DNA from 4 places in the Bacillus sp. Marseille-P3661 genome. Region 1 is predicted to be linked to each of the others. Evidence: riboswitches for the same ligand, from Rfam matches in the RefSeq annotation. Region 1 holds a riboswitch; each other region holds the start of a gene.
The links. Region 1 has a riboswitch for S-adenosylmethionine ahead of C1724_RS23275 (LLM class flavin-dependent oxidoreductase). Riboswitches for the same ligand answer to the same signal wherever they lie in the genome.

Region 1 (7,986 bases):
TTTACGGACGGAGTAAACTTTACCGCTTCCTGTGCTGTTTTTCGCATAGGAATCTTTTTACCTTTTCGGTAATACTCATCTGCTGTAATGAGTATCTTTGCATTACAATCGACCAAACGACTTGCAATAGCATCAGCACCGTATCCGGAAAAGATAGGGACAACAATTGCTCCAATTTTCGCGCATGCGAAAATAGTTATTGCCACTTCTGGTAGAGGAGGCAAGTACATTCCGATACATGTTCCTTTTTTTACTCCAAGTTGGATAAGGTAAGCAGCTATTCTATTAACCTCGTGATCTACTTCCGTATAACTAAGCGTCCGCTGCCGGCCATCTTCGCCTTCCCAAATAATCGCTGGCACATCAGCGCTATCACGGTGTAAATGTTTCTCAATACAATTAGAGTAAAGATTTAGCTTTCCGTTTTTAAACCATTCCGTGTGGGCAATCCCTTTAGAATAATCCATTACCTTTTCGTAGTTCTCATACCAATTAATCTGTATTTCCCTTAAATAAGTGGAGAAAAACCAATTCGGATCTGCAGCTGATTTTCGGATCAAGGTTTGATAGTTTACTAGACCATACTTTTCTATGAAATTTGTTATGTTGGCTTGTTGTATTTGCTCAGTTGACGGATACCAAACAGTTTCGCTTAGATCCTGTCTAGAAATAGCCATGATTGCATCTCTCCTTATTAAAAAATTGCTGTTTGAATAAATCTAGTAAGCTTTACGAATTTAAAACAGCATTGGCTAAATTGTAGATAATCATGTCGTCTGTAGGCGGATTATGCAGGCCTGCACGCACATCGCGGAAATGCCGCTGCAACGGGTTTTGTGCTGAAAGACTTCTAGCACCTACAATTCGCATGGCTAGATCTACTACAACATTCGCACTGTTGGTTACGATATGTTTTGCAGCGGCAAGCTCTGAACCTAGTAGATGTCTTTGATCAGGATAGTCCACCCATTTCCTAGCAACTGAATACAGTACTTCTCGTGCTTTAAATAATTCTAGTTCGATTTCGCCAATTTTTCTTCGAACTTCTGGAACTTCGCTAATTGGGCCAGGTAATGTAGTTGGACGATAGTTCGTTGCAAATGTAACCGCATAGTCTCGTGCAGAAAGTGCAACTCCTAAATATACAGCCGGAATTTGTAGATACCAACCTTTTGGTGAAGGTTTTTTTATATCTTCTACGACAAGTAAGGCATCGTCCTTTACTAGGACATTATCTAAAATTAAATCATCACTCTTTGTACCTCTCATTGCTATGCTGTCCCATGTTTCTTCAATTGACACACCGTCCAATTGGTGATCAATAAGGATAAATCCTTTTTTTCCTGTAGAGTTAATGTCTACAGTTACGATTGAATAGTCAAGTGCCACAGCCATTGATGTAAAGGATTTTCTGCCATTTACACGCCAACCATTGTTTTCTTTTGTTGCAGTTGTTGTCGGAATTCCACCTCTGGAGGGGCTACCTGTTGCTTGTTCCGATTGTGCTAAATTAATTAATGCTTTTTCATTCACAATTAGATCACATAATTTAGCAAAGCTTTCTTCTTTCCAGTTTCGACTTTCGGCTGCTTCAAGTATAACGCCTAGTTGCCAGCCCAATGATAGGGCTGTAGGTGCATCGCCGGTAGCAAGTTTTTCTTGAATTAATAAATAATCATATAAATTGATACCAGAACCGCCGTATTCTTGAGGAACCGTAAGTGCCAGGAAATTATTTCGTTTAATATCCTCAAAATTTTCATACGGGAATGTTCCTTTGGCATCTATTTTCGCCGCTCTTTCTTTAAAGGCGGCAGCTAGGACTTCTGCTTGTTCCAATAAAAGTTGTTGTTGCTTTGAGGTTGTTAATTGTTGATAGGTTATAGTCATTTGTTTTCCTCCAATTATTATTGAACAATATCTTATAAAGCATATAAAACAAATGCGAATAGTGTATTTTATAGGGGAGGTTTAGTTGTTTTTGAGAAAACTCATAAACTTGTAAAAAAAAGTCCACTTCCGATGACGAAAGTGGACTTTTGCTCCATTTTACACTCTCTCATCTTTCAGACATTGATGTCTGCTGGAATGAGCACCTTTCTTAATCAATTGATTAAGCGGTTGCCGCAGGATCGTTGGACCAGATTCCTCCCCTGACTCTTGATAAGACATTGTTACGTATGAATTTGTTAGTCAAACTATAAATGACTTTCTAAAAATTGTCAACGCTGATTGATAAATTTAAATTATTAAAATATTTTTTTAATTTTTTGTTGACAGACATTTCAATTCCATGTATATTTTGGATTAAATTCAATAACAAGTTTTCTTATCCAGAGAGGTGGAGGGACTGGCCCTTTGAAGCCTCGGCAACAGACTATTTAAGTACTGTGCCAATTCCAGCAGGCAATTTTTGCTTGAAAGATAAGAGGAGATATATGCGAGTGCATAGTAGTCAAACCTCTTCTTTTCTTTTAAGAAGAGGTTTTTTTAATGCAAAAAAGTACCAAATAGCAGTGCCTGATAGAATTCTTGTTATTTAATAAATATTTTTCCTGGGAGGAAAAGAAATGACTAAACAAATCATCTTAAATGCGTTTGAAATGAACAGTGCGATGCACAATTCACATGGATTATGGAAACATCCAGAAAATAAGCGTCATCGGCGCTACAAAGATTTAGATTATTGGATTGACTTGGCAAAGCTATTGGAGCGGGGGAAATTTGATTCAGTGTTTTTCGCAGATGTACTCGGAATCTATGATGTTTATCAGGCCAGCAAGGCTCCATCGATTCGAGACGGGCTGCAAGTTCCTTTAAATGATCCTGCCATGCTTGTTTCGGCAATGGCTGCTGTCACTGAAAATCTGTCATTTGCTGTTACTGTTAGTACGACCTATGAACCACCATTTGGAAATGCAAGACGTTTTTCAACGTTAGATCATTTGACTAAAGGAAGAGTTGCATGGAATATTGTTACTTCATATTTACCAAATGCAGCCAAAAATTTCGGGTTAGAAGATATGATCAAACATGATGAGCGCTATCAAATTGCAGATGAATACTTGGAAGTTTCTTATAAGCTGTGGGAGCAAAGCTGGGAAGATGATGCAGTAGTGGAAGATGTGGAACATCACACGCTTGTCGACCCGAGTAAAGTCCATGAAATTAATCATGAAGGGACGTATTTCAATGTGGAAGGACCGCATTTAAGTGAACCTTCCTTACAGCGCACACCAGTCTTGTTTCAAGCAGGCACGTCTAATAGCGGCCTAGAATTTGCTTCTAAACATGCAGAATGCATCTTTGTGGGTGGACCAACACCTGAAAGAATTCGGGAGTATACAGCTGACATTAGAAAACGTGCCGAAAAACATGGACGCAACCCAGAACATATAAAAATTATTTCATTTTTAAACGTGGTTGTAGCAGAAACGACTGAAGAAGCGGAACGGAAATTTGAAGAATATAACAAAGTTTGGAGCGCCGATGCGGCTAAGGCTCAGTATGGTGCAAGCGGATACGATGTAGCTGAATTTGAAAGCCTTGATCCAAATGAGCCATTTGAATATAAAAAGTCAACTGAAGGTGGGCATTATAAAGCAGCCACTTTAACAAAGGATGCGCCAAAAAAATTAACAGTTGGTGAAGTACTGAACCGCTTTGAATCGATAGATCGCAGTAGTTATATTGTTGGTAATCCAACAGAAGTAGCAGATGCGATCCAACACCAATTTGAGGTATCTGGTGTGGATGGGTTTAATTTAAATCATTTAGTCACGCCTGGTGATTTGGAAGCTTTTGTTGATTTAGTAATTCCAATTTTACAGGAACGAGGCTTATACAAAAAGGATTATGCCAAAGGAACATTTCGTGAAAAATTGTTTCCGCAAGGTAAGAGTGTTTTACCTGATGATCATCCTGGCGCAAGTTATAGACGGGAATATGCTGAGAAAAAGTAAGTACTTTTAAGAGCTAAATAGAAATGTGAACAGGAAGTGGGGAAACATCTTGTGATTGAATTGAAAAATATTACAAAAGAATTCAAAAGTAAAACAGGACGTATTGTAGGGGTTGATAATGTTTCCCTTACCATACAAAAAGGTGAGATATTCGGTATTGTAGGCTATAGCGGTGCTGGTAAAAGTACGTTGCTGCGCTGTATGAACATTCTTGAACGACCAACTTCGGGTGAAGTGATTATTGATGGGGTTGACTTGCTAAACCTTTCAAGTAAGAATCTTCGAAAAGCAAGGCAATCTATAGGCATGATTTTTCAAGGCTTTTATTTAGTATCATCCAAAACCGTTTTTGAAAATGTTGCGTTTGCGCTGAAAGCGGCGGGAGTTGACAAAGGTATCATTGAAGAAAGAGTGAATGAGTTGCTTGAACTAGTGGGTCTTAAGGATCGAATTCATCAATATCCGGCCCAATTAAGTGGCGGACAGAAACAAAGGGTAAGTATAGCTCGGGCATTAGCTAATAATCCAAAGGTGCTGCTTTGTGATGAGGCAACATCTGCCTTAGATCCTAGCACAACAAAATCCATTTTATCGTTATTAAAAAAAATAAATAAAGAATTAGGGTTAACCATTGTGATCATTACTCATGAAATGGAGGTTGTAAAAGAGATCTGTCATCGCTGTGCTGTTATGGAAAACGGGAAGGTCGTAGAGCAAGGTGCAACTTATGACATCTTTTCAGATCCGACGAACCCACTAACGCGAAAATTCATTCAAACGATTCTAAACTTTGACTTACCTGATAAGTTGCTAGAAAACGTTAGAGGAACATTGATAAGGCTACAGTTTTGGGGAGATATGGCAGCTGAAGCGGTGGTTTCAGATATGCTCCAGACATATCCTGTTCAAGGTAATATTCTTCATGGAAAGGTGGAATATATTCAGGATGTGCCATTAGGTATATTTATTATGGATCTGAATGGTGAATCGCAGGCTCTAGAAAATGCAATCAATTATCTTCGCAGCCGCGTAAGTAAAGTGGAGGTGGTTGCATATGAGTAGCTTGATCGAACTATTACCTGAATTAAATGTTGCGTTTTTTGAAACGCTTTTAATGGTTGGGATTGCATTGTTGGTAGCCATTCTAGTGGGCATGCCATTAGGTATTATTCTATTTGTAACAGATCGCGGTTTGTTTTTAGAAAATAAATGGATCAAAACCTTTGTAGGAATTCTCATTAACTTAATACGTTCTGTTCCGTTTATTATTTTGCTAGTATTTTTATTACCTTTTACACAGTTTTTATTAGGAACGACAATTGGACCATTGGCTGCATCTGTTTCTTTATCGGTCGCGGCAATTCCTTTTTATGCGAGAATTGTAGAGTCATCTGCTAGGGAAATAGATAAAGGGGTTATTGAAGCAGCTGTGGCAGTTGGCGCATCACCTTGGATGATTATACGCCACATTATATTACCAGAAGCGAAACCGGGCTTTATTACAGGTTTAACGATTACTGCGATTAGTTTAATAGGATACTCTGCGATGGCAGGAACAATTGGCGGGGGCGGTATCGGTGATTTAGCAATACGTTACGGGTACTATCGTTATGATGATACGGTCATGTTCACAACTGTTATTCTATTAATTGTCCTTGTTCAATTTATTCAATATTTTGGCGACTTTATTGCGAAGAAAGTTAATAAACGATAAAAAAAATAGGAGTGATACATTTGAAAAAAGTTATTTATTTATTAATCTCAATTTTATTAGCGGGTACATTGGCAGCATGCGGATCATCCAGCGCACCATCAACGGGTGAATCAGCAGCTGAAAAGAAAGAATTAGTACTGGGTGGAACGATTCCATATAGCGATATGCTAGAACTTGGTGTGAAACCATATCTTGAGAAAAAAGGATATACTGTAACAATAAAAGAATTTAACGATTATGTTCAGCCTAACAAGGCGCTTGATAATGGTTCATTGGATGCAAACCTTTTTCAGCATGAGGTTTATATGAATGCCTTCGCAAAAGAAAATAATATGGAATTAACAAGTGTAATCACAGTACCTACTGCGCCAATAGGTGTTTATTCTAATAAATATAAAACACTTGATGAGATTGAAAATGGCAGTACAGTGGCTATAGCTAACGATCCTACCAATTTGGCTCGTGGTCTTACAGTTTTAAGGGATAATGGCTTAATTGAGTTTAATAGTGATATAGATCCGCTAAAAGCATCTGAAAAAGATATTACTAGCAATCCGAAAGAGCTTAAGTTTCAACCAGTTGAGGCAGCGCAATTGCCAAGAACACTTGAATCTGTTGATTTAGCAGCCATTAACGGTAACTTTGCAATAGCAGCAGGTTTAGATTTAACGAAAGCCCTAGTACGAGATAAGTTACCTGATAATATCATTAATCGTGTTGTTGTGTTAACAAAGAACAAAGATGAACAATTTGTTAAAGACATTAAAGAAGCAGTAGAATCAGATGAATTTAAAAAGGTAATTGAAGAAGAATTCCAAGGCTTTCATAAACCAGATTGGATGACGAAATAATTTAATATTTAAGTCAAAAGGGCCAAATCGACAAGTGCCTGTGTGCTTGTCGATTAGAGAAAAATAGAACATCCCGCAATGGAGGTGTTCTATTTTTTTATGTCACGATATATTTTGATATTTATACGAAAAGCGCTCGTTACTTGCCCTGTTTTTTGTAAGTTTTAGAGGTAGTGTATCAGAAGGATTTACAGTTTAATATTCGTAAAATTAAAATCACCGAACTGATTAAATTATTTGCAGGTTGTCCTCTATAGAGAAACAATGGCTTGTATCTGATTCAGTAGTTTAATATAGTGATATTAGAGGAGTTATTAAAAGTGGAAACTAGTTACTTTTAATAACGTCAAAAAATGAAAGCGTTGCCAATGGAATAGGGCAAACTAGTAATCTTTTTCACAAATACATAGAACCAAAGTCATTGAGGAATAGGGAGGATGTCAGTGTATGAAAAAAGAAGGAGATCAAAAAGTATTCGGAAATTTGGCTGCAGCACTTATTGCAGCTGAGAAACAGTCAAAACTAATTCCACGCTGGACTATTCAATATCCAAAATTAACTGAAGAAGACGGTTATCAAATTCTTGACCATTACATCCAGCAATTCCAACAGCAAGGTGAGAAACTAATAGGATATAAGCTTGGCTATACAAGCGAACCAATGAGAAAGCAAATGGGAATAGAAACCCCTTGTTATGGTTATATTTTTGATCGTCATATAACTAATGCTGTTCAAGATAAGCATTGGGAGAAATGGGTTCATCCAAAAATGGAGCCAGAACTGGCCGTGATTCTCAAGAAAGATATCCCACATTCTTTATCTATTTTGGAGTGGGAAGAAGCGATTGATCGAATCTATTTAGTAGCAGAAATAGTTGATAGTCGATATGAGCATTATCAATTTAAGCTCCCAGATATTATTGCTGATAATAATTCAATTGGTGCCGTTATAGTTAACGAACAAGATGCCATTTCTTTTGCAGATTTTACAAAAGATTTAACCGTGAAAGTATGGAATGGTGATCAATTAATTGAAGATGGTTCAACTAAATCAGTTATGGAGCATCCGATTAATGCATTGAATTGGTTGGCCGACAAATTAAACTCACATGGTAAATGTCTTCATAAGGGGGACTTCATTATTACCGGAGGGCTAACTAAGGCGATTGATATAAAATCAACACATGAATGGAAAATCGAGCTATATGACAAAGGCAGCACATTAAGAAAACTTACATTATAAGCAAGCGATCTTAAAATGAGGTGATGTAGCCAATGAGTAATTACCATTCTTATACGAACAGCGATGCTTTTGTGACTTTACCATTAGATGGAAAGATCTTTATGGATAATCAGAGAGTATTAATGACTTCGACCGCAGCCATGGGGTTACTGCGCAAAGATTTAATAGAAATGGTTGGCAAGAAAAGAATGAAACAGTTTCTTCTTCGCTATGGATG
Region 2 (7,986 bases), on a different contig from region 1:
ATACGAAACTGTTTGGAATGCATTGATTGTTATGTCACCATCAGCTAAAGCCATATTTGGACGAACGTAATCCGCAAATTCTACCATTTCAATTTCAATGCCTTCTTTTGCTGCTTTTTCCTTTACATACTCCCAAATTGGTACACCTGAGCCATTTAATCCAACTGTGATTTTTACAGGTTCTGTGCTTTCTGTTTCAGTTGTTTCCGTTGTTGTTTCTTCAGGTGCAGATGAATTACTTGAGCAACCAGCTAGAGCCACTCCTACTAATAAAACTAAACTTAATAAAAATGTTAAAGTTTTTTTCATTTTCCTATCTCCTTTTTTATCTTCTTCTTATAACCCTTGAAAGTTTATTTCCAAGAGATTGTAACCCTTGAACCATTACAACTAGGATAATTACAGTGATGATCATAACTTCTGTTTCAAAGCGTTGGTAACCGTAAGCAATAGCCAAGTCACCTAAACCACCGCCGCCTACAGCTCCTGCCATTGCAGATGCACCGATTAAACCAATTGTGGCAATCGTAATATTTAATATTAGTGAGCTTAGCGCTTCTGGTATTAAAACTTGAAAAACGATTTGCCAAGGTGTTGCCCCCATCGCTTCCGCAGCTTCGATGATACCAGGATCAATTTCTAGGATCGAACTCTCTACTAATCTAGCAATATATGGTGCAGAGAATATGATCAGCGGAACAATTGCTGCAGCAGTACCTATTGAAGTACCTACTATAAATCTTGTAAACGGTATGATCGCAACCATAAGAATGATGAATGGGATTGAACGAAAGATATTCACAATACCATTTAAAATATTAAATACAACAGTTTGCTCTAGCAAATGGCCTTTTCTTGTTACTACTAACGCAATACCTAATGGCACACCGATAATAGTAGCAAATAGTAGGGAAAAACCAACCATCACAATTGTATCCCATGTTGCCTCAACTATCTTTAGCCAAAACGTATCCCAATTAACCCCCATGATTGATCACCTCCTTAATTGATGCCCTACTTTCTACGTAAGCAACCGCCTTGTTAATTTCTTGTTGGTCACCGATAAATTCTACGATTAAGTTACCAAAGGGTCTTTCTTGTAGCTCAGTAATTTGGCCATATAGCACGTTTACATCGATATTATACTTTTTAGCAACCTCAGAGAGAATTGGACTTCCAGCATTTTCTCCAACAAATGTAATTTTATATACATTTGCGCCTCCCTCTTTATTGTTTAGAAGGCTAAGCACACTAGAAGGAATTGCATCCTGCATTACTGTTTTCACAAAGTTTTGGGCCGTTTGCGTTTTAGGTTGTGAGAAGACATCAAATACACTTCCTTCTTCTACTACATTTCCATATTCCATTACAGCTACACGGTCACAAATTTCGCGAATAACATGCATTTCATGAGTAATCATCATAATAGTAATACCGTATTCACGGTTGATTTGCTTTAAAAGTTTTAAAATTGAATCTGTCGTCTGCGGATCAAGTGCAGATGTTGCTTCATCACAAAGTAAGATATCTGGTGATGTTGCAAGGGCTCTTGCAATACCCACCCTTTGTTTTTGTCCACCTGATAGTTGATCTGGATACATATTTGCTTTATCGGCTAATCCAACAAATTCAAGAAGCTCCGTTACTCGTTCCTGTATTTGTTTTTTAGGAGCTTTTGCTAATTGTAAAGGATAGGCTATATTTCCAAATACAGTTCTTGATTGCAATAAATTAAAGTGTTGGAAAATCATACCAATTTTTTGACGTACCTTTCTTAGCTCGCTTTTCGGAATCGTCGTTATATCTTGATTCTGAATCATTACTTTTCCGTTTGTAGGTCTTTCTAATAAATTCACACAGCGAATTAACGTACTTTTTCCTGCACCACTGAACCCAATTACGCCGTATATTTGACCTTTTTCTACAGTTAAATTTACATTTTTCAAAGCATGAACCTTTTGTCCACCACTATCATATGTCTTTGTAATATTTTCTAAGGTAATCACAAAGCGAACCTCCTAGTTAAAAAAATAACCCTCTTCTATAGTCACAAGAAGAGGGTAGTATTTAATCATACCGCTCAACTTATCTACCAAGTTAAAAAACTTGCAGGAATTAGCACGGTATTCAAACAAAAGAACCCGTTGCCGAGGTTTCAAAGGGCCAGTCCCTCCACCTCTCTCGATAAGGAGATTATATTATAGTTTAACACTTTAGTTTATTAATATAATAATACGGTAAAGCATTAAAAAGATCAACTGGAATTTAATGTTTTAGTACCATATACTAATATAGAAAAAATAAAAAACCACTTCGACAAGAAGAAACTTTAACTTTTCCTCAAAAATTGCTTGCTAGAATTAGAACATTCTATGAAGTTAGTGGTTGTTAGATTTCATCGGGCCAATTTCTTTGCCAGATCTGAAAAAGTAATTTTTAAATTATTTTTAAATAATACTATATTTCTAACAATTTAACAACATATTTCGACATGAAATTTCTAGTAATTCATTCTAAACAACAAATACAAATTCTAATATGTTACGATAGTAATTGTAAGGAGGTAAAATTTATGCTACCTAGACATACACGAGTATTACAAAATGCATTAAATACTAGAAAAAATGAACTTTTGAATAAATCGCGTGAAATGGAAAACCAACTTTTGCGTATGCAAGATAACATAAAAGAAATCGCAAAAAAGGCCGAAATACTGGGTATTGAACAAACAAAAGAAGAAAAATGGGTTATCGTATATAGCTTAATGCAAAAACGCTCATTAAAAATCTTAATTAAAGACTGTGAAACTGCGTATCTCGGAAAATGGGATTTTTGTATGGAAACTATTATTAAAAAAGACCACACCATTTTTATAGCTGATATCAAAGGGCCAGAAAATTATGGGTATGGTACGATATGTATGAAATATCTTAAAGACATTGCAATCCAACAAAATATGGCGCTCATTTATGGTGAGCTTGCCGAAAGAGATTGGGGCCACCTCGGACGATTGATCCGTTTTTATAAAAAAAATCGTTTTAAAATTCAGCTCTATGAAAATGAAAAGTATGGAAAAATCGAATGGAATCCGATATATGGGTAAAGAGACTTTTATTAACAAAAAGGCAGCCCAAAGCTGCCTTTTCACAAGATACAAAATACGCTAGCCTGTCACACTAGAGCCCCCAAAAGATTAAATTCGATTATTTCAATAATCCTACCAGTTCAAGGCCATACACAATACCATCTTCACTAACATCCTTGGTAATATGTTTTGCTACTTTTTTAACATCATCATGGGCATTTCCCATTGCAACGCTATTGGCCACATACGTTAGCATCTCGATATCATTTAGGCCATCCCCAAAAGCATAGACATCTTCATTATTAAACCCCAAATGATCGATTATTACTTTTATTCCATTTGCTTTAGAGCCACCTGATGGCAAAACATCAGTAGATACTGGATGCCAACGCACAAAATCAAAGCCTTCAAACTTATCGATATATTCACGCTCTTCATCTTCAGTACAGAATAATAAACTCTGAAATATTTCCCTATCCTCGTAATAAGTCGGATCGTGCTGAGGATGAGCGAACTTAAGTGACTGTATACTTTTTTCTATATGTGGATGAAATTCAATATTGGCTTTCATGTCTTCATGATCCATATAAACAAGCGGATGTCCATTCTCTAAGGCAAACTTCGTTAATGCTCGCAACATATCTTGATTAAGTGGATTCTTGCGGACAACCTGGTTATTAAACACAACATATTGACCATTATAGCTTACATATGTATGTATTCCTAATTCTTCTCGTAGCTCTTTAAACATAAATGGTGAACGTCCAGTAGCAATCGCTACTTCGTGGCCTTGATTTTCAAGAGTTTGTAGTGCTTGTTTGGTTGATGCAGGCAAATTCTTTTCTTCATCTAAAAGTGTGCCATCTATATCAAAAAAGATAAGTTTTCTCTTCATATCAATACCTCACTTCCCTTAATTAAGTATAGCAGAGTTAAATACAGTGCCAAAGGGATATAGCCCCCTTCCTAACTTTAAATTAGTGTTAATTGGTTAATAGGCTCCCTAGTGTAAGATCGTTCATAAACTGTTCAAGATGTTTTTAACAGTTTGTGAACACTGTCACTATTTGATATTTTTTGTTTGTTTTTCTGTTATTCTTTCCTTAGAAACAAAAAACAAATTAATCTTCGAAAGGAAGAGATGAAAAATGATTAACACATGGCTTAGAGAAAATAAAATTGCTGCTTATCTTTTAACCGCATTAAGACTTTATTTTGGATTCGCTTGGTTAACAGCTGGATGGGGCAAGATTACTGGCGGATTTAGTGCTGAAGGATTTTTAAATGGAGCAATTGCCAATCCGGTAGTATCACATGATGTAGCTGTTTATCCTGGATATGTATCATTCTTAGAAACTTTCGCATTACCAAATGTTAGTTTGTTCAACGTGTTAATTCCTTGGGGCGAATTTTTAGTTGGTTTAGGACTTATTCTAGGGTGTCTTACTACTGCTGCTACTTTCTTTGCTGTTGTAATGAATTTCAATTTCATGCTAGCTGGTACGATTTCTCACAATCCTACGGATGTAATTATGGGCGTTATTCTTCTAGCTGCTGGTTATAATGCTGGCCGTATCGGTTTAGACCGTTGGGTGATTCCTTTCTTCCGAAAATTAACTGGAAAGCAAGAAGTTACTGCTCATAAAACAGCTTAATAAGTAATTAGTAAACCTTGTTTTACCTACATTGACTATTATCACGATATAAATTGTAAATTAATTATGAATTCATAATTTGTTCAAGATGTTTTTAACAGTTTGTGAACACTGTCATTATCTTTTATTATTCTTTCAATTATTTGCTACTATAGCCATAGAACAAACTACTTAAAACCAAAATACCGAAGGGAAGCGATGTAAAATGTTAAATACATGGCTTAGAGAAAATAAAATTGCTGCATATCTTTTAACCGCATTAAGACTTTATTTTGGATTTGCTTGGTTAACAGCTGGATGGGGCAAGATCACAGGCGGCTTTAGCGCTGAAGGCTTTTTAAATGGAGCGATTGCCAACCCGGTAGTATCACATGATGTAGCCGTTTATCCTGGATATGTTTCATTCTTAGAAACATTCGCATTACCGAATGTTAGCTTGTTCAACGTTTTAATTCCTTGGGGTGAATTCTTAGTTGGCTTGGGACTTATTCTAGGATGTCTTACTACTGCAGCTGCTTTCTTTGCAATTGTAATGAATTTCAATTTCATGCTAGCTGGTACAATTTCTCACAATCCTACTGATGTAATTATGGGTGTTATACTCTTAGCAGCTGGTTACAATGCTGGACGCTATGGTTTAGATCGTTGGGTTCTTCCATATTTCCGTAAAATATTTACTAAACAAGATGCTACTGCTCATAAAATGGCATAATTCTTTATACTTTCAATTATACTAAAAACAAAAACAGCCGTTGAGTCGGCTGTTTTTTTGTTTTTTTGATCAATTGACTCGATGAACTTTTACCTTGATTTAAGATAAAATGAATATAATTTGCACATTCGTACAAATATAAAAATAGAGAAATTCACGATAATGTAAAAAAGTGTAAACGCATAGAAGGCTAAAAGACTATTACGAAACAAATCAGTGCTTTCTTATAATTATACAAAGGGGATTATTATAATGAACCTAACACATAAGCAAATTGTGGAACTACACGGATTTAATAATCTAACAAAATCATTAAGTTTTAATATGTATGATATTTGTTATACTAGAACAACCAAAGAACGTGAAGCATACTTAAATTACATAGACGAAGTATATAACGCAGATCGACTTACAAAGATCCTAACTCATGTAACAGAAATTATTGGGGCTAACATCCTGAATGTTGCCAAACAGGATTATATCCCTCAAGGGGCTAGTGTTACAATATTAGTTTCGGAAGGTCCTGTTGATGAAACTCCAGTTGAGGCCTTCGAAGAATCACCAGGTCCGATCCCAGGTTCAGTAATAGCACAACTCGACAAAAGCCATATAACCGTTCATACGTATCCAGAATCACATCCTGACGATGGAATTAGTACTTTTCGTGCAGATGTTGACGTTTCAACATGTGGGGAGATTTCTCCGTTAAAAGCGTTAAATTATTTAATTCATTCGTTTGAAACAGATGTTATGACCATTGATTATAAGGTGCGTGGTTTTACTCGAGATGTTACGGGTCATAAATTATTTATTGATCATGATATTAATTCCATTCAAAATTACATACCAGAAGAAATACAGGAACTATATGATATGATTGATGTCAATGTATATCAGGAAAATATATTTCATACTAAATGCAAATTAAAACAATTTGATTTAAACAACTATTTATTTCATCATAAAAAAGAAGAACTTACGGCTGAGGAACAAGCAATTATTACTGATAGACTTAAATTAGAAATGGATGAAATATTCTATGGAAAAAATATTTACGATGGAGTTAATTAATTGATCAATTTTAACAGTCTATTCTAGCTAGTTTTTCCTTCATAGCCTCTATGAAGGACTTTTCTATGATTAAGGCTTTTAAGCCCAAGCGCCTTAATCAGCCCTGACAGGCAAACACCTGCTAAATTCGCGACATCCTGTCGCAACGCAACTCTGCATTAGCACGTCCTAGCACCTTTGACTCCGGGAGCAAGGCGCCTTGAGCTAGACAAGTACGTACAAAATTAAATATTTTCTTATTTTTGAACAAAAAAACTGCTCATCGTTAATTAATGATAAGCAGTTCCTTTATTTGTAATCAATATAATTGGTTAAGACGATTTAGACAAACTTAAATCTGGTTGGCAAAATACTTTTTTGATTCCCTGGTTAGAAACTTGAATAACTTTACCTAAAGTTAATGCGATAATAAGGGTTCCTATTCCTACAGGTCCTCCAAGAAGATAACCTAGGACAACTGCAGCAGCCTCAATTATTGTTCTAGAAACATTTAAACTATAACCAAATCGTTTATGCACAGCAACCATTAAACCATCGATTGGTGTCTTTGGAAATTCTGCCAAAACATATATACCAATCCCTAAACCACTTGCAAGCACCCCAATTGTAAAACTAATCCATTGAAACTCTAGTGACGAAGTAAAATCTACATTGTTAAAAACCAAGTAAATCCAGCCATCCAAAATTAAGCTACGAATTATGATTGCTCCTACTGATTCAAACGGTGGCCTTTTCTTTTCAATAATGCCTGTTAAAAGTACAACACATGTTTGAGCAATAATACTCCATGTTCCAATTGTTAACCCAAAGTGGTTATTCAAACCTACCGCAACAATATCCCAAGGCCCCGCACCTGCCATCGACAGAACTATCAACGCTATACCAAGTGCTGTGATTGATAATCCTAGTAAATAGATAGCAATTCTTTTTCCCACAACTACACCTTCTCATTCTTACTTTTTAATTTTAATTATTAAACATTTTATTAGAAAAAGGAAATAAAAAGTTTTAGAAAAGAAGGGAAATTTTTCGATTATTACCAATAGGCTTACATCTACATGGTGAAATAATAAAAGCCAGCATGTGTAGCTGGCTTCCTTTTATTGATTATATGTAGGAAATCCAAGTTCATGAATATGGCCTGGTTCTTGTCTTTCCATTAGTTGGTCAAGCGCTGCATGTAATACTTTATTCTGAGTTACTTTATCATTTGGCTTTCCTAATGAATGGCCAAATTTAAACCCTGTTGGATGTATAGCTCTTGGTGGTCTCATTAAGCTTGATTGTTCAACATCAAGTGTTATTAAAGTTGTCGGAATCCCTTGAGCTTCAATTCCTCGCTGCACTGTAACTACAGTGCGGTGACATAACGGTCAGCCAGCAGTAAGTAAGACTGCATCTGCTTTTGAGCGGACAACTTCTTTTACAAGAGCTGGAATTGTCTCATTATTAATTTTATTTAA
Region 3 (7,986 bases), on a different contig from region 1:
AGTAGATGCCATATTTATACCTCCAATAATATCTAGGTGCCGATTAATAAGGGCACATTCCATTCTCAATCTATTCTCATTCCAATCTTATACTAAAAATAAAAACATATCAACCATCAAGAGTGCGTATATTATATTTTTTAAACAAAAAAGTTTAAAAACCCCTTTTCATACAAAATTCATTTCAGTTAGTTTCTGTACTATCCGATAAAACATTCCTGAAAAGTGAAACTTCATAAGTAGGGATTAATTCCTAGCTACTAGTATAGTTCCTATAAAAGCTAGCCTAAAAAGCCTTGAACTAATCAGTTGTAAGCTTTCCTGTTAGCCACGACTTTACGATCTCTTTGGATTGAGGATATGTAATCATGTTGGAAAAAGAAAAAACAGCTGGATTAGTTCTCCAGCTGGATTTCTATTTTATAGGTTAAAAGTTAAGATTTCCACCCATTTGATATAAAATTCGTTGACCCTTCTGATATTCTTTCTCGCGCTGCCTTTCGACCTTCATTCGTAGCTCTAATTTTCGACTATATTCAGCATAACCCATACCATGAGATTGTTGCATCGCCTTTTCCATCTCACTCGTATACTTCATATTGAGCTTACTAATAATAAATCATTCCCCTCAAATTATTTACCACTTCTTTATTTTAATAGTCCTACCGAATATCTACAAAGTGGCTATACCGTGTTAACTATTGACTTTTGCTCTTCAGCATGGCTGTGGTTGCTTCAGCTTTTATTTGCATAAAATTCCGCTAATTCGCTTTAAATAAGAGCTTAATTATGTTTTTGGGAATCTCGTCGTGGATTTCAATTGTGTGATTAATGTTGGAATTTTTTTGACATTTGACTTATGAAGAGGGTTCCGCCACTTTTTGCTGCTCGGTTTCCTCTTCATTCGCCTTATGAAGGGGTTTCTACCGCTTTTTTCTACTCTGTTTCCTCTTCATCCGCCTTATGAAGGGGTTTCTACCGCTTTTTTCCGCTCTATTTCCTCTTCATTCGCCTTATGAAGGGGGTTCCTCCGCTTTTTTCTGCTCTGTTTCCTCTTCATTCGCCTTATGAAGGGGTTCCTCCACTTTTTTCTACTCTGTTTCCTCTTCATTCACCTTATGAAGGGGGTTCCGCTGCTTTTTTCTACTCTGTTTCCTCTTCATTCGCCTTATGAAGAGGGTTTCGCCACCTTTTGCTGCTCGGTTTCCTCTTCATTCGCCTTATGAAGGGGTTTCCGACGCTTTTTTCTGCTCGGTTTCCTCTTCATTCGCCTTATGAAGGGGGGTCTACCGCTTTTTGCTGCTCTGTTTCCTCTTCATATGCCTTATGAAGGGGGGTCTACCGCTTTTTGCTGCTCTGTTTCCTCTTCATATGCCTTATGAAGGGGGTTCCGCCGCTTTTTGCTGCTCTGTTTCCTCTTCATTCGCTTTATGAAGGGGGTTCCGCCACTTTTTTCTGCTCGGTTTCCTCTTCATTCGCCTTATGAAGGGGGTTAGGCCACTTTTTGCTGCTCTGTTTCCTCTTCATTCGCTTTATGAAGGGGGTTCTACCGCTTTTTTCTGCTCCGCTTCCTCTTCATTCGCCTTATGAAGAGGGTTCCGACGCCTTTTTCTGCTCGGTTTCCTCTTCATTCGTCTCATGAAAGGGGTTTTTCCATAACCCAGACAGATTTTCTTTCTCTTGAAAATGAAAAACGGTCCACCTACTAAAGGTGGACCACATTCCTACTATATCTCCTATCAAGAGAAAGGAGTCATGATAAATCCCTCTTGACAAAAGAACTCACTATTGCTGAATCTCTGTTAACTCGTCCATCGTATCCTGTACAAGTGTTACAATTTGGCTCATAGCGGCTCCACCGCCAAACGCTAAAGATACTCCTACAGTTTCTAAGATCTCTTCCTCTGTACATCCTTGATCTAAGCATCCTTTTAGATGATAAATAATGCAATATTCATCTTGGGAAAATACGCTAATTCCCAAAGCTATCATTTGCTTTTCTTTTTCTGAAACAACTCCACCTTTAAAGCAAGCTTCTGTTAAAGCATTAAAGTGCTCTGCAATGTTAGGCATCTTTTGAGTAAAAGTACCTAAGCCAGCCTTGAAATCATGGAGAGTCGCTTCCGTATAATTTGCAAATTCCTGATGTTGCATATCCATTCTGCTCACACCTTTCTTTCAGCATTACAGAGTTATTTTCCACAATCGTTTTAAAAAAGAAACCGTGAAGTTGTTTCCATATAGACAATCATTTTTAAAAGTAAAAGAAGTGACTAGCCGACGCTAATCACTTCTTTAAAATAACGATTTATTATTTTGCAGGAATTACAGCACCTTTATATGTTTCTGTTATGAAGTTTGCAATCTCTTCTGATTGTAAAACTTCAACTAAAGCTTTTATTTCTTCACGGTTTTCGTCACCGCTACGCACAGCAATTAGGTTAACATATGGATTGTTTTCTGGTGATTCAACTGCAATTGGATCGTTTGCAGGATCTAAGCCAGCATCCAACGCATAATTCGCATTAATTAATACTGCATCGCCTTCGTCGTTATTATAAACTTGTGGTAAAAGACCTGCTTCTACATCAGCAACAAATTCTAAGTTCTTTGGATTTTCAGCAATATCATCAACAGTCGCAGTTGTTTTGTCAACATCAGCAGCTAATGTGATTAATCCTTTTTCTTCAAGCATTGATAAAATACGTCCATGGTCCGCCACAGAGTTACTCATAATAATTTTTGCGCCATCAGGTAGTTCTTCAAGTGATTTATATTTCTTTGAATACACACCGATTGGTTCGATATGAATTCCACCAGCATTAGCAAAGTCATAACCAAATTCAGCTTTTTGTGCCTCTAAATAAGGTACGTGTTGGAAATAGTTTGCATCTAATTCACCATCGTTTAATGCTTGGTTCGGTAAAATATAATCTTGGAAAGGAACGATTTCAAGCTCAATACCTTTCTCTTCTAAAAGCGGTAATGCTTGTTCTAAAATTTCTGCATGTGGTACATTAGATGCACCAACGACTAATTTTTTAGCTTCTGTTGTTTCTTCTTGATCAGCACCTGCATTTTCTTGTGTTTCCTCTGCTGGTGCTTCAGCATCATTGCCACCACCACATGCTGCAAGCGCAAATATTACAAATAATGTACTTAAAAGAAGTAATAATTTTTTCAACTGACTAACCTCCAACTATTGTTTAAATTATCTTTTATCTATTTTAGAAGTGACTGCGTCACCAATAAACTGAAGAATAAATACTATAACTAAAATTAAAATTGTTGCCACCATCGTTACATCATTATTATTTCGTTGAAATCCTTCTAAATAAGCCAGATTCCCTAATCCACCTGCGCCAACTACACCAGCCATCGCAGTATAACCAACTAAAGCAATTGCAGTTACCGTTATGCCTGATACAAGCGCTGGCATTGACTCTGGCAGCAGCACTTTAAAAATGATCGTACTCGTTTTGGCTCCCATTGCCTTAGCAGCTTCAAGAACACCTTTATCAATTTCACGCAGTCCAATTTCTACCATTCTTGCGTAAAACGGTGCAGCACCGATAATTAATGCTGGTAACGCAGCTTTAGCTCCAAGCATTGTACCTACTAAAAATTTAGTAAAAGGAATTAGCAATATAATAAGAATAATAAACGGAATTGAACGGAATATATTGACATATGCTGCAATAATCCCATTTAATAATTTGTTTTCCCAAATGTTACCCTTTGATGTTAAGAACAATAGTAATCCAAGTAAAATACCAAATATAAATGTTAGAAGTACCGATATTCCTGCCATATAAAGTGTTTCGACAGTTGCCTCCCACATATTATCCCATTTCACATTAGGTAGTGTGGTTTCAAGCATGTTCAATCACCTCCACTTCAACTTGGTGCTCGCGGATGAATGAAATTGCTTTTTCAACCTCATCATTATTACCTTCAAGATGGACAAACAACGTACCATAAGCACCATTTTGTGTTTGTGAAATCTTCCCTTGAAGTATATTAACATTAATATTGAAATTACGAATTAAAGACGTAATTAATGGTTGTTCTGTTTCTTCACCAACAAATGTAAGTTGGACAACTTTACCATTCGGGTAATTTTCCAATAAATGCTCAATAGTCTCTTTTGTTTCCTCTGGCTCTGTTACTTGTTGAACGAAACGTTTTGTGATGGATTGCTGTGGTTTTCGGAATACCTCTAAAACATCACCTTGTTCAACGATTCGACCATTCTCCATTACAGCTACACGATGACAAATTTTGCGGATGACATGCATTTCATGTGTAATTAATACTATCGTCAGCCCAAGTTTCTCGTTAATATCAACAAGCAGGTCTAAAATAGAGTCAGTTGTTTGCGGATCAAGAGCTGATGTTGCTTCATCACATAGCAGTACTTTCGGGCGATTTGCCAATGCACGCGCAATCCCAACTCTTTGCTTTTGTCCGCCACTTAGCTGTGAAGGATAGGCATTCTCCCGGCCTTCTAAGCCTACTAGCTTAATGAGCTCGTCCACTCTTTTTAGACGTTCCGCTTTCCCAACACCGGCAATTTCAAGAGGAAACGCGATATTATCCCGAACGGTTCTTGACCATAATAAATTAAAGTGCTGGAAAATCATCCCGATTTCTTGGCGAGCTTTTCTTAGGTCACTTCCACCAATTTTTGTTAAGTCTCGCCCAGCAACTTCAATGGACCCGGCTGTCGGTTGTTCTAAACGATTTAAAAGTCGTATTAACGTACTTTTACCTGCACCACTATAGCCGATAATTCCAAAGATTTCGCCTTGGCTGATTTGTAAATCTACATTGTCAACGGCATTGACAAGACCACTGGCTGATTTAAATATTTTTTGTATCCCTTTTAGTGTTATCATGTTGCGACCCACCTTCTCTCATACCTATTATTGCATTAATGGAACTAGGTTAAACGCAATTTTTATCACCTAAATGAAACTTAGTATTTTTATTCTAAAAAAATTAAAGCCTTTCTGCAGACAAGCAGAAAGGCTTCATGTTGTAACCTTTCTCTCATCTTCCAAAGTAAATTACTTTGTGTGAATTGGCACCATTTCAAGTTTCCTTGACGGTTGCCGGGTTTCATCGGGCACTTCCCTCCACCTCTCTTGATAAGAGTTTTACTATATTCTATTAAACTTTTATTTAGGTTGATTGTTTTATAAGCACGATTGAAATTTTAGCATTTCTATATTTGGGTGTCAACAACAATTGCTATATCGGAATAACTGTTTAAATATTTATAATACTTTTACTTTGCCGCCGCTTGTGATCGTAATCCTGTTGCTTTTTCTAATCCTTGTTCAAGATCTTCTATAAGATCTTCGACATTCTCAATACCAACTGAAAGTCGAATTAAATCTTCTCTTACTCCAGCGCTCTTTAAGCCTTCCTCATCTAGCTGCGAATGTGTTGTACTTGCTGGATGAATAATTAAGCTTTTTGAATCTCCGACGTTTGCTACATGTGACCAAAGCTCAACAGAATTAATCAGCTTTTGCCCAGCTACTCTTCCACCTTTTATACCAAAAATAAGAACAGAACCGGCACCTTTAGGGAAGTATTTCTTAGCTAAATCCTTGGAAGGATGACTGTCACTTTCCGGATGTAGAACCCACTCAACACCTGGATGCTTTTCTAAATAGTCTACAACTTGACGTGTATTGGAAATATGCTCTTTCATACGTACATGTAATGTTTCAAGTCCTAGAGCTAATTGGAAAGCATTAAATGGACTTAACGCAGGTCCCATGTCACGTAACAATTGCACGCGCGCTTTAATAATATATGCAATAGCTCCTAAAGCTTCAGCGTAAACCAATCCATGGTAACTTGGATCAGGAGTTGTAAAACCTGGGAACTTCGGTGAATTCCAATCAAACTTTCCACCATCAACGATTACTCCACCTAATGTTGTTCCATTACCACAAATCCATTTTGTTGCCGAGTGTACGACGATGTCAGCACCAAACTCAATCGGACGGCAAAGGTAAGGTGTTGCAAACGTATTATCTACAATTAAAGGAATACCTGCTTCATGAGCAATGTTCGCTACCGCTTCGATATCTAAAATTTGTAAGCTAGGATTTCCGATTGTTTCTGCAAACACTGCTTTCGTTTTTTCAGTGATTGCTGCACGGAAATTTTCCGGATCTGTCGGATCAACTAAATGCACTTTAATACCTTGTTTCGGCAGCGTTTGTGTGAATAAATTATATGTTCCCCCATAAAGAGTCGATGCGGCGACAATTTCATCACCAGCTTCGGCAATATTCTGAATAGCCATCGTAATAGCTGCAGAACCACTTGATACAGAAAGAGCACCCACACCACCTTCTAGAAGAGCAATTCTCTCTTCAAACACTGTGTTTGTTGGATTATGTATTCTTGTATAGATATAACCTGATTCGGAAAGATTAAATAAATTGGCCGCATGTTCTGTGTCTTTAAACAAATATGCATTTGTAGGATATATAGCCGTACCTTGAGAACGTGTTCCTTCATCTAATTGCAATCCACCATGAATACCTAATGTTTCAATTCGATAATTTTTTTGTTCACTCATTTTACCCAGCTCCCTTTTTACATAATGTTTAGTTGATCATCAAAATAGACGTGACATCTATTAAGATGACGATGTCTATCCTAGACTAGACTTTTTTGTAACAAAATTCTGTTAGCATTAAAAAAATCCCACTTCGATAAGAAGAGGGATTGTGGTCCATATGCTCAACTTATCTTTCAGAGTGTCAACTCTGTAGGAATTGGCACCGTGTTTTAATAGTTAAAACCGGTTGCCGGGTTTCATAGGGCCTATCCCTCCACCTCTCATGATAAGAATACTATTAAGTATTAAATTACTTTCATACTAGCATCGCAATTCTCAATTGTCAATTTATTTTTTTGAGAATTAGGCCACTTTAGAGCAACAATATAAAATCGATTCAAATCGCAATATATATTTGTATCTACCATTAATTTGGATGTCGCCTCTTTTATATAATTGCTGCAGACGTGATTTTCCCTCAATTAATTCAATTAAAGTAGAGTCATCTCCTTTAATAATTAGTGCTGAATTATTGTAACCATGTTCGATCAAAATTTCTTCATTGGTAATAACTAAAGTAATGTTCTCAGTGTTTGTACAAAAAGTAATTGGAAATATTTCATGCTTTAACAAAGGTCCAATATGTGTTGCACCTCTTAATCGATGACAAAACTCTATCAACACATCCTTAATCAAGTACATCACCTCTTTCAACAAATTATAGTTATTATCACTTTTCGCCAAACCTTGTAAATATCCTTGAAAAAGATTTCAACAAAAAAAGACAAACATCACTAGTTAGCAGTGATGTTTGTCCCTATTTCCCGAGAAATAACATTTTTTGTTTCTCGTAGTCTCTTTATTTGTAATTTTTCATGTTATTATGACTAAAATTGTTGCTTTTATACTGATGTTTATGGTTTATTCAGGAGTCGTTCTATGTTTTTGTTATTTTGTTAAGACAATATCTTGTTTTAAACTGTCTATTAATGTTTTGATACCTTCATTACGTTTGTCTTCAGTCTGAATGTTAGCGTCTATGGTAATTTCAACATCTTTTTTATTCCCGTTATTTTGATTATTGTTATGATTGCCGTTACCGCGGTTTTTTTCTTTTTCCTCGCTTGGCCCTATCTTAATCTGTACACCATTTTTGTTGCCGTTATTGTTTTGATTGCCTTTATTAGTTTTTTTTTCTTTTTCCTCATTTGGGCCAATCTTAATCTCGACATCATTTTTGTTGCCGCTATTTCGATTATTGTTTTGATTGCCATTACCGCGGTTTTTTTCTTTTTCCTCGCTTGGCCCTATCTTAATCTCGATACGCTTATTGTTTTGATTTTCATTGCTGCTTTTTTTAGCATTGCCATTTGCACCATTGTTGCCGTTGTTATTATTTT
Region 4 (7,986 bases), on a different contig from region 1:
GCAAGATATTATTTTTGGTTCATTGACCTCAGAAAAGTCCCAGATGGTGAATAAGCTTGAAGAAAAGATGAGAGAAGCTGGCATTACTGTAACATTGTCAGAAAATATTTTAACTGATATTTGGAGGAAATATATATTTATTACATCTTTAAGTGGGATTACATCAGCACTACGCCAACCAATTGGAGTTGCAATCAAGGATGTAGAAACCTTTTCATTTTTACAAGAGATGATTAAGGAAATAGTGGCAATCGCTAAACTTAAAGGAGTTTTTATACCAGAGGATATGGGTGATCAGATTATTCAAATGCTCCAAAATCTACCACCCGCAATGACATCATCGATGCATCGTGATCTTCAAAAAGGCCTGCCACTTGAGTTAGATAGTATCCAAGGAGCAGTTTTGAAATTTGCAGCAGAATATGGTGTATCAACTCCAAATGTAAAGGCACTATATTCATTGCTACATCCTTTCAAGAATGGTTCTATCATTGAGTCTGAATGAAAATTAAAAATCCGAAACATTAGTTCATTTCGGATTTTTAAGCTGTTAATTTGTGGAGTGGTTTAATTAATTGCTCATGAAGGATGACAATTTTTGAGCCGTATGAAAGGTGATACTCATAATTAGACATCAGTTCTAGATAAAAAGATAGTAGTTCTTTTACCCACTCAATGATCTGGCTATCGTATAGCCCAGCACGATTAGTAATAATGTTTTCGTATTTATGAACTATTTTTTTTGTCCGTTTAATCAGTTTTTTTGCATCTCTTATTTTATGGATAATCTTTAAGTCTGTTAAATAATCCTGAATATCTTGCTTAAATTGGTATTTCAACTCGGTATTAATGTCTATCGCACTAACATCTTTGTCAATAAAAATGAATTGTTTTAACATGATAAGCTCTGACTGTTTTGGAGCTTGTGTAAAGTTAATATATAATTGTAGTGTATTATAGGAATCGTACATTGGATTATGTGTTTCGCCAACAAATTCCAGGTTATATAAGCCTAACGCATTTTCAACAGAGTGATTTGTTTTTGATACCTTTTTCGTGAAAATTTCCTGAAAATCGATATAGCGTTTTTCAATTTTGGCAATCGTACTTACAGGGATATTATGCATTTGGGCATCGTGTTGTAAACGTAATAAATCACTTGTTGACCAAGAAAAAAAGCGGGTTTTTTTAACTCCATTAATCCAATCTAAAAATTGTCCAAACACTGTTGGGAAACCGTTAGCTTGGTCCAAATCAGAGTCTTGAATACCCGTTAATGATTTGCAAAAATCACTTAAAGGTTCTAAAGTAGTTGGACGTATATATTGATCAAAAGTTTCTATTTCTTTAGTTTGAAGGTCATATTTAACAGCACCTAAACGTATGGCTTCCATTTCTGCGAATGGCATAGCACGCTTTGAGCAAAGCATTTCAAAATCAAAAAATACATATTGTTTGATAGTTGCCATTTTTTCTCCCCTTCCCTAACATGATATTATAAATGGCTTTAATCTTATAGATAAAGTAAAAAGTTTTTCCAATTGAATTCCAAATTACAGTGATTCTATTAAGCTAGTTAAAAAATTCTGTGTAGATGGGATAAATCACAATCTAGGAGTGAATTTTATGAATAGTCCTTGAGTAGTTAAAAGTGAGATCGTGTACGATCTTAAAGATAACCGCTGGTTGACTAACGTATCACAAATGAAAAATAACAACGATAAAGTTGTATTGACATTTGATGATGGTCCAAGCAGGAACTTAAATACAATCTTAGATATTTTATTAAAAGAAAAGGTGCCTGCTGTATTCTTTTGGCAATCTCGATTACTTTATGAAAAACGGCCTTGGAAAAGAGTGCTCGCAGAAGGCCACAGGATTGGTACACATAGCATTAATCATAAAGATCTAGTTAGATTGTCATATAGTGAGCAGTACAGACAGATTAAGAGTAGTAAGAAGTCAATTGAAAAAATTACTGGAGAAACAGTTTCTTATTTTAGACCGCCGTTTGGTAGATATAATGACGCAACATTAGATATATTGGAACGGTTACAGTTAACCCCAATTATGTGGGAAATTTCATCATATGATTGGGAATTAAAGGAACAGCCTTATATGATTGTTAATAATGTTGTTGAAAATAGTAGGCCAGGCTCGATTGTTTTACTACATGAGCTAGAACAAACAGTGGTGGCTTTACCCCATATTATAAAAGGCATACGTGCTAAAGGTCTAGACTTCTGCACTTTTTAATTCGAACAGAAGGGATGAGAGTATTTAAATCAAAGTATAAACTCCTACTGGAGGAGTTTATACTTTTGTTTTTGGCTTTTAACATCGGTAATAAAATCAATAGTGTGATTAATGATGATATTTTTATCATAGTCCATAGATGCTACATGGTAGGAATTGTTCAGTATCTTTATCATCTTATGTTGCGATTGGACACTATCATAGATAAAATCCGTACTTATTGGTGGTACAACATGGTCAATAGAGGATTTAAAAAGTAAAAGTGGGCACGTTACCTGGTAAAGTGTCTTTTTTGTATGATCAATTACGGATAGTAATTGCTTAATTGAATGTAATGGTACCTGCTCGTAAGTGATTTCGTTTACCGCTTGGTCTTTGATATCAGGGGTACCTTCATGAATATATCTAGGTGACTCAGCGCCCCTATAGATTTCATATCCGGGTACGTGGATTGCAGCATTTATAGTAATAACTCCACTTACATCCTTAAGTATACTTGCAAGGTGCAATGCAAGTATGCCACCCATCGATTGACCAATTATGAAAACTTGGTCACATTCTTTTTTTAATGTGTTATATGCATCTATACATTCGTTAATCCATTCGTAATAGCTTATAGTATTAAGGTCTGTATAATGTGTGCCGTGACCTTTTAATCTTGGAGCTAAGACTGTCAATCCCTTTTCAGCATACTTTTCTCCTATATATTGAACGCTTTGTGGCGTTCCAACAAAGCCATGAAGTAGTAAAATACCAGTATTATTTCCTTTTATATAAAAAGATTCCGCACCTTTTAGTACATTATATTCATTTGGTATCATCTAAATCTCTCCTCTTTAAGTTGTTTAATTGTTAAAAAATCATTTAGAAAACTATATTAAAACAAGGGCATTAGAATTTAAGAGCATATAAAAAACCCCTTTGCGCGGTTGCAAAGGAGTTTTAACATTACGTCATCATCCAAAGCAATTGGCTTTGTTGGTAGGAGCACCTTTTCCATTTAAGGCTGGTTGCTGTGGAGTCAGTGAGCCAAATCTCTCGTCCACTCTTGATAATCTATATTGAGTTTTCCGATTTATTTAATCGGTTTTATTCTAACATGATGAAATCTGCATGTCAATTAGCAAATTTTAAATATAACAATCCTGCAGTAAACAAGATACGAGGTACATATAATCCTGAGTAATTAAAGGCGTAGTGGATAAGGAATTAATGAATTGTGACAATCTTAAAAACTCATTCAAATTTATTGATAAAAAAAATAAATTACTATAAAATAAGAATAGTTTTTAAATATTCAAAACTCTGTTTTATTATATAGAACAGAGTTAGTCGCATTTTCAGGAGAATATTTTAGACTAAACTACATAATACTAGTCGCAGAAAGAATATATGTAATTAGGAGATGAATCAGTTGAGTAAGTTTAAAGTAGTTATTACAGATTTTGAATTTTCCACGTTAGCACCTGAAGAAGAAGTGCTTGCTACTGTTGATGCAGAGTTAATCCGTGCACAATGTAAAACAGAGGACGAAGTGATTGAAGCGGCAAAGGATGCTGATGGTATCCTTAATCAATACGCTCCGATTTCTAGAAAAGTGCTTGAAAGCCTTCCAAATTTAAAAGTTGTCTCACGCTATGGTGTTGGTGTAAATACAGTTGATATTGCAGCAGCGACAGAAAATAATGTTATTGTAGGTAATGTCACAGATTATTGTATGGATGAAGTTTCAGATCATGCATTCGCACTATTAATGTCTTGTGCTAGAAAAACAGTAGTATTAAATAATGAAGTTAAACGAGGAAATTGGGATTTTAAAGTAAGCGTACCAATCTTCCGTCTAAGAGGACGTGTGTTAGGCTTAGCCGGTCTTGGCCGTATACCTCAAACCTTGGCTAAAAAAGCTCAGGCATTCGGTATCAATGTCATTGCATATGATCCATTCATACCTGAACAAGTTGCTAATGATTTAAATGTAAAGCTAGTAACTCTTGATGAACTATGTGAGCAATCTGACTATATATCTGTTCATACACCTTTAATGGAGTCAACTCGTGGCTTAATTGGAGAAAAACAATTCAAGTTAATGAAAAAAGAAGCGATTATTATTAATACTGCTCGAGGTCCTGTTATTGACGAGCAAGCGTTAATTAAGGCGTTACAAGATGGGGAAATTGCAGGAGCAGGTTTGGACGTTCTAGAACAGGAACCTATTGCAAGTGATAACCCATTGTTAAAAATGGATAATGTTGTATTAAATCCACATGCTGCTTGGTATTCTGAAGAGGCAGAGTTAGAATTGAAACGAAAAACAGCACAAAATATCGCCGATGTATTAGCAGGATATTATCCTACTTATTTGTTCAATAAAGAAGTAAAAGAAACAGTAAAACTAAAAGAAAAGAATAATTAGTCTATTTTGGGAGTGTAAAAACTGATGAGTACGAACGTGCTGTTTAAAGGTATTATCCCACCGGTTTCAACTTTGTTTACTAGCGATGGTTCTTTAGATACTGCAAGTATGAAAAAGCTAATTGATTATTTAATCGATTCAGGAGTCAATGGTCTATTCTTTTTAGGTACAGGTGGCGAATTCAGTCAAATGTCAACTGAAGAAAGAATGGAAGTAGCTTCGTTTGCAACTAAATACGTAGCCGGTCGTGTTCCTGTTCTTATCGGAACAGGGGGTACGAATACTCGTGAGGTAATAGACTTATCAAAACATAGTAAAGAAGTAGGGGCAGATGGTGTTGTTATCGTCAACCCTTTTTATTGGAATTTATCTGAAGAAAACTTATATAAACACTACTCAACTATTGCCGAATCGGTAGATACAAACATAATTTTTTATAACTTTCCTGGATTGACTGGTCAGGATCTATCTCCGGAGTTTGTTCTCAAGCTTGCTAAGAATCATTCTAATATCGTAGGTATTAAAGAAACTGTTGATACAGCTGGACATATTCGAGAAATGATCTTAACAGTAAAGGCTGAAAGACCTGATTTTGCAGTATTAACTGGCTTTGATGATCATTTATTGAACAACTTAGCTCTTGGAGGCGATGGTGCTATTTCTGCCAGCACTAACTTTGCACCTGAACTACAAGTTGGTATATATCGAGCCTTTCAATCAGGTGATTTTGCGAAAGCAACGGAATTGCATCGCCGTTTAGCATATTTACCACTTATGTATAAATTAGATACACCATTTGTGAGTGTTGTAAAAGAAGCGATGCGTTTAACAGGTAGAGAACTGTCTTCAACATACGTGTTGCCACCTGCAAACCAACTTGCGGAAAGTAAGTTAGAGGAGCTTAAAACTATTTTAAGTAAAGCTGGACTCTATAAAAACTAATAGTGACAAAGAAATCTGCTATTCAGTAGATTTCTTTTTTTTGTGTAAAGGATTCAGATTTATCAGTAAATTATCCCGAGAAAATAAATGGATTTTTTATTCAAAAAATTCTTGCGAGTGAAAGCCTTTTCAGGTATTATTGATTTATCACCTTTTGAAATGCAAAAAGGAAACGGTGTTTTATAATATAAAACATTCTATTTTTTACATGTTATGTAAAACGGTGTTTTATATTACAAAACAATGATTTCGAAAGGTCATGAAAGGAGGGTAGGCGATCAAGGCTGGCTATATCAAACTACTAAAATAAAAGATATAAGATGCAGGAGGGGTTCATGTCTATGAAAAAGAAAATTATAAGTGTACTTATGATCTTATCATTGTTTTTATTAGCAGCTTGCGGAGGTGGTTCTAGTACATCAACTGGTTCTTCTTCAGAAGGTGAAAGTGCTGGAACTGAATCTAGTAGTGGTGAAAAGAAAACACTTCGTGTAAGTATCGGTGTTAATGATCAACATCCAGAATATGAATCAGCAATGAAGTTCAAAGAATTAGTAGAAAGTCAAACTGATGATTTCATCGTTGAAGTATACCATTCAGGACAAATAGCTGATGATCGTTCTGCGATTGAAATGTTACAATTTGGTACGCTTGAAATTACTATTCCTTCTACATCACCGTTAGTTAACTTTATTCCAGCATATGGAGTGTTTGACTTACCTTTCACAATTCCAAGTGCAGAAGTAGCTGACAAAGTGCTAGACGGACCATTTGGTGAAAAAATGTTTAGCTTACTTGAAGAACAAAGTTTAGTTGGATTAGCTTGGTGGGAAAATGGTTTCCGTAACTTAACGAATGACGTGCGCGCTGTTGCGAAAATGGAAGATCTTCAAGGTTTGAAAATTCGTACAATGGAAAACGAAATTCACTTAGATGCTTGGAAAGCATTAGGGGCAAATCCAACACCAATGGCTTTCACTGAATTATTTACTGCAATGCAACAAGGTACAGTTGATGGACAAGAAAATCCATATCCAACAATTGATTTAAGTCAGTATGCTGAAGTACAACAACATGTATCAAGCACAAATCACGTTTATACACCATTTATCTTCTTATTCAGTAAGCAAATTTGGGATACTTTAACACCAGAACAACAAGAGATTATCCGAAACGCTGCAGTTGAAGCTGGTAAGCATAACCGTCAACGCAGCCGTGAAGTTGCAGCTGAAAGTTTAGAAAGATTAAAACAATCAATGACATTTACTGAAATCACACCAGAAGAACATGCACGCTTTGCAGAAGCAGTAGCACCAGTTATTGAGAAACACGCTGATACAATCGGTAAAGAATATGTTGATGAATATTTAGCAGAAATCGCTAAAAATCAATAATAGTAGTTTACAAGATTAGAATTTCAATTGATCGCCTTTATATCCCTGAACATAGGGCGGATTTCATCCGTAAATCCGCCCTGTTATTTTCGTTATTAATAAATTTTTTTGAATCTCTTTCAAAACTCGGTTTGATAGTATAAAACTTTTTTACTAGAATCCTAAAATAATATTGACAATTATAGCTATATTGCTTTTATAATATTCTAAGATAGCAAATTCAGGGGGTGATGGTAGAATACGGACATTAATTGGGGTGGATTAGATAGATACCAGATCTATGAGGGGAGTTAACAATATGTCAGTTTTATATCCTAAGATTCAAAATTCGTATAACCCTTATCGTGATAACGTTCAAGGTAAAGCAAACGAACCCATTACTGTTGCAGGTTTGTTAGACCGTTCGAAACAGTTACTTGGAACTGAGTATGAAGGGCCAGCGCCTGATTGGACGCTTGAAGAAATAGTAAATCGATTAGAGGAAAATGCACCTCGTATTGCCATAGTCGGTGGATCAGCTGATCACCCAGCACATATTATGGACTTTAAAACATCTGCACATGCTGCCATTCGTATTTGGCAAAATGGTGGTATTCCGTTTTATTTCTCAACACCGGTTATGTGCGATGGAACAGCACAAAACAACCAAGGTATGAGCTATTCATTACAAAGCCGGAACGCTGTTGCTCAAATGGTTGTTAACCAAATGGAAGCTCATAGCTATCATGGAGCATTTGTAATCCAAGGCTGTGATAAACAACCATTAGGTGTAGTAAGTGCTATGGCACACTTAGATAGAATTCGCCAATATCGCGGAGAAGCGCCGTTTTTTGCAACTTTTGCACCTGCACATGTTTTACAAGGTGGCACAATACCGCCAGCTTTATTTGCGGAATTAGAAGAAGTGGCAAAGAATGCCGAGCAACAAGGTGCACCAGACTTAGCTGATGATTTAAGAGATGCGATGGCATACATTTTACA

Region 2: it holds a riboswitch for S-adenosylmethionine, as region 1 does, so the genes downstream of both, C1724_RS15130 (methionine ABC transporter ATP-binding protein) here and C1724_RS23275 (LLM class flavin-dependent oxidoreductase) in region 1, are expected to answer to the same signal.
Region 3: it holds a riboswitch for S-adenosylmethionine, as region 1 does, so the genes downstream of both, C1724_RS01480 (O-acetylhomoserine aminocarboxypropyltransferase/cysteine synthase family protein) here and C1724_RS23275 (LLM class flavin-dependent oxidoreductase) in region 1, are expected to answer to the same signal.
Region 4: it holds a riboswitch for S-adenosylmethionine, as region 1 does, so the genes downstream of both, C1724_RS10415 (alpha/beta hydrolase) here and C1724_RS23275 (LLM class flavin-dependent oxidoreductase) in region 1, are expected to answer to the same signal.

The regions. Positions count from the first base shown of each region.
Region 1 covers NZ_LT965958.1:126,446-134,431, forward strand. Annotated here, with positions in the region: gene C1724_RS23265 (AMP-binding protein) at 1-677, opposite strand, end outside; gene C1724_RS23270 (acyl-CoA dehydrogenase family protein) at 730-1,890, opposite strand; SAM riboswitch class I at 2,057-2,170, opposite strand; SAM riboswitch class I at 2,327-2,431, shown strand; gene C1724_RS23275 (LLM class flavin-dependent oxidoreductase) at 2,571-3,962, shown strand; gene C1724_RS23280 (methionine ABC transporter ATP-binding protein) at 4,014-5,024, shown strand; gene C1724_RS23285 (methionine ABC transporter permease) at 5,011-5,676, shown strand; gene C1724_RS23290 (MetQ/NlpA family ABC transporter substrate-binding protein) at 5,697-6,527, shown strand; gene C1724_RS23295 (2-keto-4-pentenoate hydratase) at 6,975-7,769, shown strand; gene C1724_RS23300 (XylR N-terminal domain-containing protein) at 7,802-7,986, shown strand, end outside.
Region 2 covers NZ_LT965954.1:825,107-833,092, forward strand. Annotated here, with positions in the region: gene C1724_RS15120 (MetQ/NlpA family ABC transporter substrate-binding protein) at 1-309, opposite strand, end outside; gene C1724_RS15125 (methionine ABC transporter permease) at 326-988, opposite strand; gene C1724_RS15130 (methionine ABC transporter ATP-binding protein) at 978-2,006, opposite strand; SAM riboswitch class I at 2,083-2,191, opposite strand; gene C1724_RS15135 (hypothetical protein) at 2,573-3,103, shown strand; gene C1724_RS15140 (Cof-type HAD-IIB family hydrolase) at 3,204-3,980, opposite strand; gene C1724_RS15145 (DoxX family protein) at 4,234-4,740, shown strand; gene C1724_RS15150 (DoxX family protein) at 4,946-5,452, shown strand; gene speD (adenosylmethionine decarboxylase) at 5,705-6,523, shown strand; gene C1724_RS15160 (YczE/YyaS/YitT family protein) at 6,835-7,458, opposite strand; gene C1724_RS15165 (hypothetical protein) at 7,624-7,869, opposite strand; gene C1724_RS15170 (glycine/sarcosine/betaine reductase selenoprotein B family protein) at 7,897-7,986, opposite strand, start outside.
Region 3 covers NZ_LT965953.1:322,789-330,774, reverse strand. Annotated here, with positions in the region: gene sufC (Fe-S cluster assembly ATPase SufC) at 1-12, opposite strand, end outside; gene C1724_RS25380 (hypothetical protein) at 428-580, opposite strand; gene C1724_RS01500 (carboxymuconolactone decarboxylase family protein) at 1,786-2,154, opposite strand; gene C1724_RS01495 (MetQ/NlpA family ABC transporter substrate-binding protein) at 2,312-3,184, opposite strand; gene C1724_RS01490 (methionine ABC transporter permease) at 3,212-3,880, opposite strand; gene C1724_RS01485 (methionine ABC transporter ATP-binding protein) at 3,873-4,898, opposite strand; SAM riboswitch class I at 5,050-5,157, opposite strand; gene C1724_RS01480 (O-acetylhomoserine aminocarboxypropyltransferase/cysteine synthase family protein) at 5,291-6,604, opposite strand; SAM riboswitch class I at 6,771-6,879, opposite strand; gene C1724_RS01475 (SCP2 sterol-binding domain-containing protein) at 6,950-7,282, opposite strand; gene C1724_RS01470 (anti-sigma factor domain-containing protein) at 7,535-7,986, opposite strand, start outside.
Region 4 covers NZ_LT965953.1:2,244,632-2,252,617, reverse strand. Annotated here, with positions in the region: gene C1724_RS10430 (ketopantoate reductase family protein) at 1-505, shown strand, start outside; gene C1724_RS10425 (3'-5' exonuclease) at 543-1,469, opposite strand; gene C1724_RS10420 (polysaccharide deacetylase family protein) at 1,660-2,256, shown strand; gene C1724_RS10415 (alpha/beta hydrolase) at 2,301-3,077, opposite strand; SAM riboswitch class I at 3,207-3,314, opposite strand; gene C1724_RS10410 (C-terminal binding protein) at 3,671-4,669, shown strand; gene C1724_RS10405 (dihydrodipicolinate synthase family protein) at 4,694-5,611, shown strand; gene C1724_RS10400 (TRAP transporter substrate-binding protein) at 5,953-7,005, shown strand; gene C1724_RS10395 (dihydroxy-acid dehydratase domain-containing protein) at 7,304-7,986, shown strand, end outside.